DNA from 2 places in the Paenibacillus sp. FSL H3-0469 genome. Region 1 is predicted to be linked to the other one. Evidence: riboswitches for the same ligand, from Rfam matches in the RefSeq annotation. Region 1 holds a riboswitch; the other holds the start of a gene.
The links. Region 1 has a riboswitch for cobalamin ahead of NSS83_RS28880 (energy-coupling factor ABC transporter permease). Riboswitches for the same ligand answer to the same signal wherever they lie in the genome.

Region 2: it holds a riboswitch for cobalamin, as region 1 does, so the genes downstream of both, NSS83_RS22235 (anaerobic ribonucleoside triphosphate reductase) here and NSS83_RS28880 (energy-coupling factor ABC transporter permease) in region 1, are expected to answer to the same signal.

What each region holds. Positions count from the first base shown of each region.
Region 1 is NZ_CP150302.1:6,623,241-6,628,403, forward strand. It holds gene NSS83_RS28860 (alpha-N-arabinofuranosidase) at 1-54, shown strand, start outside; gene NSS83_RS28865 (DUF6171 family protein) at 65-340, shown strand; gene NSS83_RS28870 (hypothetical protein) at 481-1,134, shown strand; gene NSS83_RS28875 (ArsR family transcriptional regulator) at 1,408-2,340, opposite strand; cobalamin riboswitch at 2,480-2,674, shown strand; gene NSS83_RS28880 (energy-coupling factor ABC transporter permease) at 2,959-3,723, shown strand; gene NSS83_RS28885 (energy-coupling factor ABC transporter substrate-binding protein) at 3,723-4,016, shown strand; gene cbiQ (cobalt ECF transporter T component CbiQ) at 4,013-4,801, shown strand; gene NSS83_RS28895 (ABC transporter ATP-binding protein) at 4,814-5,163, shown strand, end outside.
Region 2 is NZ_CP150302.1:5,044,622-5,049,784, forward strand. It holds gene NSS83_RS22235 (anaerobic ribonucleoside triphosphate reductase) at 1-1,553, opposite strand, end outside; cobalamin riboswitch at 1,863-2,094, opposite strand; gene NSS83_RS22240 (MTH1187 family thiamine-binding protein) at 2,435-2,743, shown strand; gene NSS83_RS22245 (sugar phosphate isomerase/epimerase) at 2,791-3,570, shown strand; tRNA gene NSS83_RS22250 (tRNA-Thr) at 3,669-3,740, shown strand; gene NSS83_RS22255 (hypothetical protein) at 3,889-5,037, shown strand; gene NSS83_RS22260 (YukJ family protein) at 5,016-5,163, opposite strand, start outside.

The sequences.
Region 1 (5,163 bases):
GTAGAACTGCCGCCAATGTCGGTAACCGTTCTGGAAATTACTCCGAAGGCGTAAGGAACGCAGGATGACGACCACTTCAACCTGCAAAGGCTGCCGGGAGGAGTACAAGGTCACGGAAGCGCAGATTGCCCGCATTCTGGCGTCCTCCATGTTCAATCCCGGCAATTCGGCTTCCGATGAGGTCTATGCCGAGCGGCTGGCGATCTGCGGGACCTGCCCGAAGCTGCAGGATGGCGTGACCTGTACCGCCTGCGGCTGTATCATTCCTGTCGTGGCCCGGCTGAAGGCCCGCAGCTGTCCGTTGCCGGGCGGCGGCAAGTGGCAGCCGGTGGCGGAATGACGGCCCACGCCTGATGCTTAACGGCAAGGGGCAGGCCCAAAAGATAGGCTAGAAGCCGCTCTTGCCATAAGAGATGCATCGATCACCAAAAGCCCCTCCAACCTGCACAATGCTGCGGTTGGAGGGGCTTTTGGTGCGTTGTGGTGGAGCGGGGGAAGGGAGATGAAAGTGTTAGAGGAGGCGAAGGTGGCGAAGTAAAAGGGATAAATCCCACTGATGCGGTGAGAAGTGGGCTGGATGAGGAAATGAGAGGGATAAATCCCATTGGTGCGGCGGAAAGAGGGCTGGATGAGGAAATGAGAGGGATAAATGCCACTGATGCGGCAGAAAGTGGACTGGATGAGGAAATGAGAAGGATAAATCCCATTGGTGCGGCGGAAAGAGGGCTGGTGGAGGAAATGAGAGGGATAAATCCCACTGATGCGGCAGAAAGTGGACTGGATGAGGAAATGAGAAGGATAAATCCCATTGTTGCGGCGGAAAGAGGGCTGGAGGAGGAAATGAGAGGGATAAATCCCACTGATGCGGCAGAAAGTGGACTGGATGAGGAAATGAGAGGGATAAATCCCTCTGGTGCGGCGGAAAGTAGGCTGGAGGAGGAAATGAGAGGGATAAATCCCCTTGGTGCGGTGGAAAGTGGGCTGGATGAGGAAATGAGAAGGATAAATCCCTCTGGTGCGGCGGAAAGTGGGCTGGAGGAGGAAATGAGAGAGATAAATCCCTCTGGTGCGGCGGAAAGTGGGCTGGTGGAGGAAATGAAAGGGATAAATCCCGTTGGTGGGGTGAGAGGCTGACGGGTTGGATGTTGGGAGGGCATTAGTGCCCCTGAATTTGCTGAAAGTGGGCGATGAGCGGAAATGAAGAGCATTAGTGCACCTGAATCGGCCAAAAGTGGGCGTGAAGCAGAACTGAGGGGTATTGGCTCCAAAAGTAGCTGAAATGAAAACTACCTAATTAGTCTAACTAATCAATCCCCCCTACCTACCTACCTACCTACCTACCTACCTACCTACCTACCTACCTACCTACCTACCTACCTACGCCATCTAAACACCCTAATCAGGCTTTCATAAAGAACCCGGCAAATCTGCCACACCATCCGTATAAAACAGCTCAAACACCAGATCCTCGTTGTAGTTACCGAAGCCTTTCCCGAACAGGGTGAGACCGCCGATGTGCTCGGCATCCTCCTCGACAGAGAGCCGGAAGGTCCATTGTTTGTTACGGATGCCTACCTGATCGAGGGTGACTTCCGACAGCTTTTGCCCGTCCATGAAGGTGCCCGACTGCGTAATCCGCAGCTGCTTGAGCAGGCCGTATTGATTGGTGAGTGCAGGCCACCAGGCCGGGGTGTATTTTCCCGGATTATCTCCGTAGTCACCGGGGCTGGTCCAGAAGCCAAGCGATTGTCCGTTCAGCGTGAAGGTAATATCCGACGGCCAGTTATTGTTAATCGACGGGGCTTCGGAGGCGATCTCCATCGTGATGGCAAGCTCCTCCGGCTGCTGGCTGGACAGCAGGAAATTCGGGATTTTATACTCGACGAACCCCTTGCCGAACCAAAGAATTCCGGCGTTCACCCGCTCCTGGTCCCAGAAGTAACGGGGATCGTCGAAGTGCCCGATGACCCTCTCCGTCGTAGACAGTCCGCAGGTAGGCTCGATCTGGAAGTCGGAATAATGCCCCACCGGGATGTCCTTGCGGTATCCTCTGCGCGGAGTCCGGGCTTGTCCCGGAAAAACAATCTCTGCCCCGTCGGCGGCCAGTGTACAAATCTTCTGCAGCCCGCTTTTACCGGGAGCCATGTGGCTGGTGATCAGCCCGGCGGCTTCCAGCTTTCGCACATGCATGGTCATAATCGCACTGCTGAGCTTGAGGGCTGCGGCCAGCTCCTTCACGTTCATGGGCTTATCGGACAGCAGCCGCAGCATGTGCAGACGCACGGTACTGGACAGGGCCTCGTACACGGGCAGGGATTGTTCGGTTAGATCAAGTTTCATCAGATGCCTCCACGTTCAAGTTATATAGTTAATAATTATATTACTCAAATAAAATTTCTACAAGCCATGATTGGCTGCAGGACAGCTTTTCCAATTTATATCACAGACACGCTGAGCCGGGTCCGCTATGATGTGAGATGAATTAGCGATGAAACAAGGTGCTCTTGCCGGATGCGGCAAGGGATAACAGGGAATCGGGTGCAACTCCCGAGCGGTCCCGCCACTGTATGGAAGAGCTGCACTTCATGAGGTCACTCGGGAAGCCCCGGGGAAGACGAAGCCTGCGGCGCCTGTATTCCAAGCCAGGAGACCTACCTTGTCGACGCACACCACGACTCTACGCGGATAGGAGCGGTGTACGGATAGGTTAATGAGAAGAGGCGTTCTGCCCTGATGGACCGGAGGAATCTTGGAGCTTAGCGAGGGCACCGGTTGATAGCTGCGGGATACAAGGATACGGACCATAGTGATGGGACGAAGTAAGCCCCTTGTTCTGCTTGGCTTCAGGCTGCGCACTCCATCGAATTTGCCTGCGTACATACACTCCCACCCTTTAGGGTGGGTTTTTTGGGCTTTATGATCTTAGATTGGGAAATCAACAAACATGGAGGGTGACAAATGAAAAAACACAGAGGGTGGAGCTTTGCGGCACTGGTTGCCGGATTTACGGTCTACTTTATGCTGAACGAACCGGGTACGGCCCGCGCGATGCACATTATGGAAGGATTCCTGCCGGTAGGCTGGGCGGTGTTCTGGTGGGCGGCGTTTATCCCGTTCTTTGTGCTGGGAATCTTCAAGCTGAGAGTCATGACCCGGGAGAACCCGGAGCTGAAGCTGCTGCTGGGTCTGGCCGGGGCGTTTACCTTCGTTCTGTCCGCGCTCAAAATGCCTTCCGTTACCGGAAGCAGCTCCCACCCAACCGGTACCGGACTGGGTGCGGTAATGCTGGGGCCGCTGCCCATGAGCGTAATCGGCTCGATTGTCCTGCTGTTTCAGGCGCTGCTGCTGGCGCACGGCGGGATCACTACGCTTGGGGCCAATGCGTTCTCGATGGCGGTGGCGGGTCCTTTTGCCGGATATGCCGTGTATAAGCTGATGATGAAGCTGCCGGACCGCGAGAAGCTGGCTTTGTTCTGTGCGGCAGCGGTAGCTGATCTGAGTACGTATGTAGTGACTTCCTTTCAACTGGCGGTGGCTTTTCCGGCGGCGGATGGCGGCGTTCTGGCTTCTTTTCTCAAATTCGGGGGAATCTTTGCCGTGACGCAAATCCCGCTGGCCATCAGTGAAGGGTTGTTGACGGTACTGCTGTGGAATTGGCTGAAATCGTATAGCCCGAATGAATTGTCGCTGCTGAAACGCAAGGTGAACGGAGGAAGAGCCTAATGAGCAATAAAATGAAAAACGGACTGATGCTGCTGGTTGTTATTCTGCTGGTTATTCTGCCGCTGCTGCTGGTCAACGGGGAATTCGGCGGGGCGGATGATGCGGCTGAAGGTGTAATTACCGAGATTAATCCTGATTATAAGCCGTGGTTCAAGCCGCTGACTGAGCTCCCGGGGGAGACGGAGAGTATGCTGTTTGCATTGCAGGCAGCGATTGGTGCCGGAGTGATCGGTTATACCCTGGGGCTGCTCAAGGGCAAGCAAGGCGGGACGAAGCAGCATAGCAGCAAGTGATCCGGCGGATTGACGTTCTCTCCTACAATAATGCGCTGCGCCAGTTGTCCCCTATGTGGAAAAGCTCGTTCGCAGCCCTGATGTTCCTGCTCTCTTACACCGTACATCCGGTACTGCAGGCTGCAATCACCCTATGGATGATGTCCTGGTGTGTATTGCAGGCCCGTATTCCCTTCCGTGCTTATGGCATGCTGTTCGGCACAGCGCTGCTGTTCTATGCGCTTAGCGTACCGGCACTGCTCGTGGAATTCGGGCATCCGGCAGCGGGTCAGGCTGGTATATTCCCGCTTCCGGGACTGAACCTTCCGGTATATGTTACAGCGGCGGGGCTTCAGCGGGCAGGGGGGCTGCTGGCCAGAATCTCTGCTTGCATGAGCTGTTTCTTTTTCCTGATGTTCACTACTCCGTTTAGTGAGCTTTTGCAGGTGCTGCGCAGGCTGCGGATGCCGCAGATTGTCCTGGAGCTGATGCTGATTATGTACCGCTTCCTGTTCCTGCTGAGTGATGCAGCGCATGGTCTGCTGCTGGCCCGCAGACTGCGCGGAGGCCGCCGTGGCTACAAGGCTAGACTGCGGGAGACTGCGGCCATGGCAGGAGCGTTGTTCGGCAACACGATGCACCGTTATTACGGATTATCGCAGGGGCTGCTGGCGCGCGGATTCACAGACGAGATTATTCTCCCGCCATATACAGCGCGTCCTGTGCCGCGGCGCTATTCAATCCAGGCTTATGCCGGTATTGCGCTGCTGCTGCTGGCTGAAGCGTACTTTATCTCTAATACATGAAAGGAGCCGGCCATGGATCAGGAATCTAGCTTGGCTTGTGACGGAGTGGCGTTCCATTACCCGGATACGAAGGAGCCTGCGCTGCATGAACTGACGTTCTCCATTCCAGCAGGCAGCAAGACGGCGGTGCTTGGGCATAACGGTTCAGGCAAATCGACGCTCTTCCTGCATGCCGTCGGCATTCTGCGCCCGCAGCAGGGTACGGTTGTGCAAGGAGGGAAGGCATTATCCTACTCCAAAAAAGAGCTGGCCGCTCTGCGGCGGAGAGTGGGCCTGGTCTTCCAGGACCCCGAGCAGCAGCTGATCCTCAGCACACCGCTGGAGGATGTGTCATTCGGGCTGCGCGGCAGCGGCATGGCTGA
Region 2 (5,163 bases), 1.6 Mb from region 1:
AGCACGTTGCGGTCGATCTTCGTGAACTTGCCGGAGAGACCTTCGGCCGGTGTTGCGAACAAGGTGATGTTGAGGTTAAGCTCCTCGCTCTTGCGGTCGCAATATTCACGCATGTGGCGGACGATGGCTACAGCCTTGGCGTGAATCTCCATATCTTCGCCGTGGTGCTTGCCGTACATAGCTTTCATGCATTCTGCCATTCCAATGAAGCCCAGCGACAGACTGCCGTGCTTCAGCAGTTCGCCTACGCTGTCATCAGGGGCAAGCTGCTCGCCGCCCTCCCAGACGCCTTCACGCATCATGAAATCGGAGGCTTTGGCCTTCTGGGAAGCCTGAATACGGAAGCGGTGCAGCAGGCCGTCGAGCGCAATATCCATATAGTGAGTGAGGTCATCGAAGAACCCTTCTTCATCAGCAGCGAGACGGCGGTTGGTTATCGTGCCGTGGGCCAGACCAAGACGCACCAGGTTGAGCGTGTTGAAGGACAGGTTGCCTTTGCCGGAGCAGTGGTTACGTCCGAAGCGGTCGCCGAGCACACGGGTGCGGCAGCCCATGGTAGCGAATTCGGTATCCGGGTCAGCCGGATCATAATATTGCATATTCAACGGAGCGTCCAGGTTGGCGAAGTTCGGATACAATCTGCGCGCCGAGCACTCGGCTGCCTTCAGGAACAGCTCGTAGTTAGGATCACCCGGCTGCTGGTTGATGCCTTGCTTACATTTGAAGATCTGAATCGGGAACACCGGCGTCTCTCCGCTGCCCAGTCCGTTCATGGTGGCCGTCAGCAGCGAGCTGATCACAAGCTGGCCCTCCGGGGAGGTACAGGTGCCGTAGTTGATGCTGGTAAAAGGAATCTGTCCGCCGGAGCGGCTGGACATCGTATTCAGGTTATGTACCATACTCTCTGCGGCCTGCAGAGTCTCGCTCTCTGTCTCCTTAAGGGCAAAACGGAAGGCGCGCGGATACTGCTCAGCCAGATCGCTGCGGCTCATCGTAATCTCCCCAAGCTCAGACACTTCTGCATTCTCCTCGAAATACTCCAGACCTTTGCGGAAGAGCTTGGAGAAGGATTTGGTAACATAAGGGGCCAGATCATAATCCAGCTTGTTGGCGGATACGCCGCCGTATTGCGCATTCTGCTGTGACTGGAAAATAATCGCCACCAGCGACATCGCCGTCATAATCGAGTTGGGAGGCCGTACACTGCCGTTGCCGGTATTGAAGCCTTCACGGAGAAGCCGTTCGAACGGAATGAAGATGCAGTTCGTGGTTCCAATGGCGTATTGATCAAGGTCATGTACATAGACGACATTATCCAAGGTAGCCTGTACCAGCTGTGGCGGCATGGTGAAGTTGCGGGCATACCATTTGGAGTATTCACTGCCGAACTTGCTCATTTTGCCGGAAAAGCTCTCCCCGTTCAGGTTGGCGTTCTCGCGCAGCAGATCCAGATCCCGGCTGTCGATAATATCCCGTCCCAGATGAATGACCTCTTCCAAAAGATCCTCCTGTGCAGCTTGTCCTTCGTTATAACGTTTCTCCAGCAGTGTCATTATATAACTCTCTCCTCTCGGGTATTGTAAGCGTTAAAAAAGCACCTCCGGCCGGGAAGGCCGGAAATGCCCGAATGCAGGATGCAAAGCTCCAGAAAGCGGAAATTTGCCTGTGGTCTGGGTGGAATATACGAGCAGACAAGGGACGAATAGCTTTCGCCCGTTCTTGTATATTCCGCAGAGCCGATACCTGAAGATAATCATTTGATCGTCCTCAGGTATCGGCAGCCTCTGGCCCGATTGACGGAAGGCTAACTCTGCTATGGCAGGCCGCATACGGACACCTCCCCTGTTCCTCGCAGGAGTCTAAGCGGTGCCACCGAAACAGGCAGGTCTCCTGGCTTCCGGCAACTCCTCCGGCGCCTTCCCGGGGGGCTTATTCCGCCCCTTAGTGGCAATTAGCCGGAGAATGCGGCCCTGGGCATCGCACCCTGGGAGCATCCGGTTACAGTGGCGGGACCGCAGCGGCTTTGCACCGCGCTTCCCTATTAAGTCTCACCTCTATTACTAGGGGTGAAACACCTGTTTCTACTATATTTTGATATCGTTCAATAAACGTACCGCAATATATTGTGTTTGTAAATGTTTTTTTGCAATCCCGCACGGGGAGCGGGTTCGGCGCTTTTACTCACAGCTGATCCACAGTTAGTCCACAGGTAATCCACAACTTTCCTCTAAATCTGCCTTGAATTTTTCATAAATTCTCCGAAAATACGCCACAAAGAATCCATAAATAGAGTGCGTCTAATCCTCGTAATCTTTTTAACGAATATTGAGAGAGTAGCGGGGCGGGCAGGGGATTTGTGGGAAGCTTGGCGAAGCGGTACAATAAGAGGATAATCAGGGGGCAGGCAGATCAGATAATCAGGAGGGTGATTACGATGGCAATTGGCGAAGTGACCGTTATTCCGGTTGGCACAGGCAGTACCAGCCTCAGCAGCTATGTGGCCGAGATGCAGCGCGTGCTGGAGACGGTGGAGGGCATAACCTACGAGCTTACTTCCATGGGAACGATTATTGAAGGGCCGGTAGCGCGGATTCTGGCTGCGGTAGAAGCGCTGCATGAGTCGCCGTTCACCGCCGGGGCGCAGAGAGTCTCAACCTCGCTCAAGATCGACGACCGGCGCGACAAGCCCTCCACCAGCCGCAGCAAGCTGGAATCCGTGGAGCGCAAGCTGCAAGGAGAGTAACCATTATAGTATCTAATCAGAATTAACCGATAAGGAGCGGATTCTTCATGACAGAAGCAGCACAGCAGATCGGAATTCAAATGTATACATTGCGTGACCAGACGGAACGCGATTTCCTCGGTACACTGGCCAAGGTGGCAGAGATGGGGTACCACGCAGTGGAATTCGCCGGTTATTTCGGTGTATCTGCAGGGGAACTGCGCCGTAAGCTGGATGAGCTTGGCCTGGCTGCCCCTTCGGCGCATGTAGGCCTGGACTTCAGCAGTCTGGATAAGATGGAACAGGCATTAGCCAAAGAGATTGAATACGGTATAGAGCTCGGACTGCAATATATGATCACCCCGTCGGCACCGCTTCCGCCGAACCCTTCCATAGAGGATGTAACAAGAATCATTCCATTCCTGGAGAAGGCTTCCGCGATGGTCCGGGCGGCAGGGATGCAGTACGGTTATCACAACCATGATTATGAATTCGCAGAGGTTGACGGCAAGGCGGTCATCGATATCTGGCTGGAGCAGATTCCTGCGGAGCAGATGCTGGCAGAGTTCGATTTGGGCTGGGTACACAGGGGCGGAGCTAACCCGGCTCAATATGTATCACGGTACGCCGGACGTGTTCCGCTGGTCCACATTAAGGATTTCGGAGCAGACAATGAGGAGACTGATCTTGGAAAGGGAGAGGTAGATTTCCGGAGCGTCTTCGAGATCGCGGAGCAGAGCGGAATTCTCTATTATATTGTAGAACAAGAGGCTTATGAGGTATCCTCCCTTGCAAGCGCTAAGCTCGCGCTGGATTATTTCCGCGGGCTGGGACTGATGCACGGCTAATGCACGGCTGAGGATACAGCAACCAGCGGAAAAAGGGGTTGCGTTTTCCGCTGGAAGAGTTATAATATTTTTTGTTTGGCAGACACAGAGGTCTGTAGGCTGGTGTAGCTCAGGGGTAGAGCAACGCACTCGTAATGCGTAGGCCGGGGGTTCAATTCCCTTCACCAGCATATTTGTGAAGTCGATAGTGGCGCGGGTTTCCGGTTTTTTGGAACTGCGCCTTTTTTCTATACAAGCATCAACATCTACCATTCTTCTACCCTTTAGTTAAGTAGAGTGGGGAGCATATGGTTGGATGCTAGGAGGCAAGGATCTTATATGGGAAACCGGACATTCCTGGTTGTTACCAGTGCCGATACAGAGTGGATTGATTATGAGAATACAGCTTTCGAGACGAATAATTTTCTCGCTCCAGTATGGTTTTGTCTGGTCAGCCAAGACCAGTTTCAGCGCTATAGCAGCCAGCTTATGCAAGCTTGGAGCAAGATTCAACCCCATATGGACCAACCGGATGTGGAGGATTTGCCGGAGTGGGAACATTTTTCCGAGGCCTTCCAATGGCAGATTCCATGGGCGGATGCTGCAGAGCAATTGCGCCTGAGTTTACCGGGCACGCTGGCCCGTTTCCCGGCGCTTGCCACTCCTGTACAGGAGTGGCTGGAAACCTTATCGACCCATGTACAGCGTTATTCTGCTGCCGTTATTCATCTGGAGCTTTCGCAATATTTCTCGTTCACGGGCGATCCTGCCCTATATCTGAGAGATATTCAAGAGTACGTTACCCTCTGGCAGTCGCCGCAACCCTCGCAGGAGAAGGTCTGGCAGGGAGCAGCCGATAACTTTTATATGCTGAGTGGGGAGCATTTGCCATGGAGAGAACGAACGGCGGCTCAACCGGAGCAAGCTACCGATATTCAGCCAGCACAGTCCATTCCTACAGCATCCGGGAAGCGCCAGTCCAAATGGCGGCAGGAGCTCTACATCTGGTTACTTGCGATTCTATCCGCAGCCCTCTTATTTGCCGTCTATGTCAAGACCTCCAGGGGTTGGTTGGCGGTGCTCTGCTTCTTCATCCCCTCTCTGAGTATCGTTTTGTGGAATATAATTATCGGTCGTAAACAAACCTCCCGCCATCAGCTCGAAGCGGCTAGGACCTTGAAGAGGAACAGTCCCCCTTCTGATGCTGTGCTCAGAATTGAGTATTTCGACGGGCGTTCACCTATTGGGGCGGATGGCATGGAAATGGGTCCTTCGGAGGATAAAGCGTTACCGGATCTTATCCCCTGGCTGCAAATCCTGCAAGCAAAGGTGCTTTCATCTCATGAGGTTGAGCTCATCGTTTCTGCTAACCATTCACCAGTTGCTACCTTACAACTTCATTTGAGGCTGGATGAACAGTTGGATGCCAAGGCTATCGTATCAGCGGTTAATGCGATGGTGTTGGCTCATGACAAAGCATTGGTATGATTACATTCACTAACCGGCTTAGTGGCATCTCCCTGGTCGTTAGTACACCAGGATTGGGATTGGAAGGCCAGGAAGATAGCCACCCATCTGTTCGTGTTCTGGAAATGAATAAGCACTCCGCCGTCC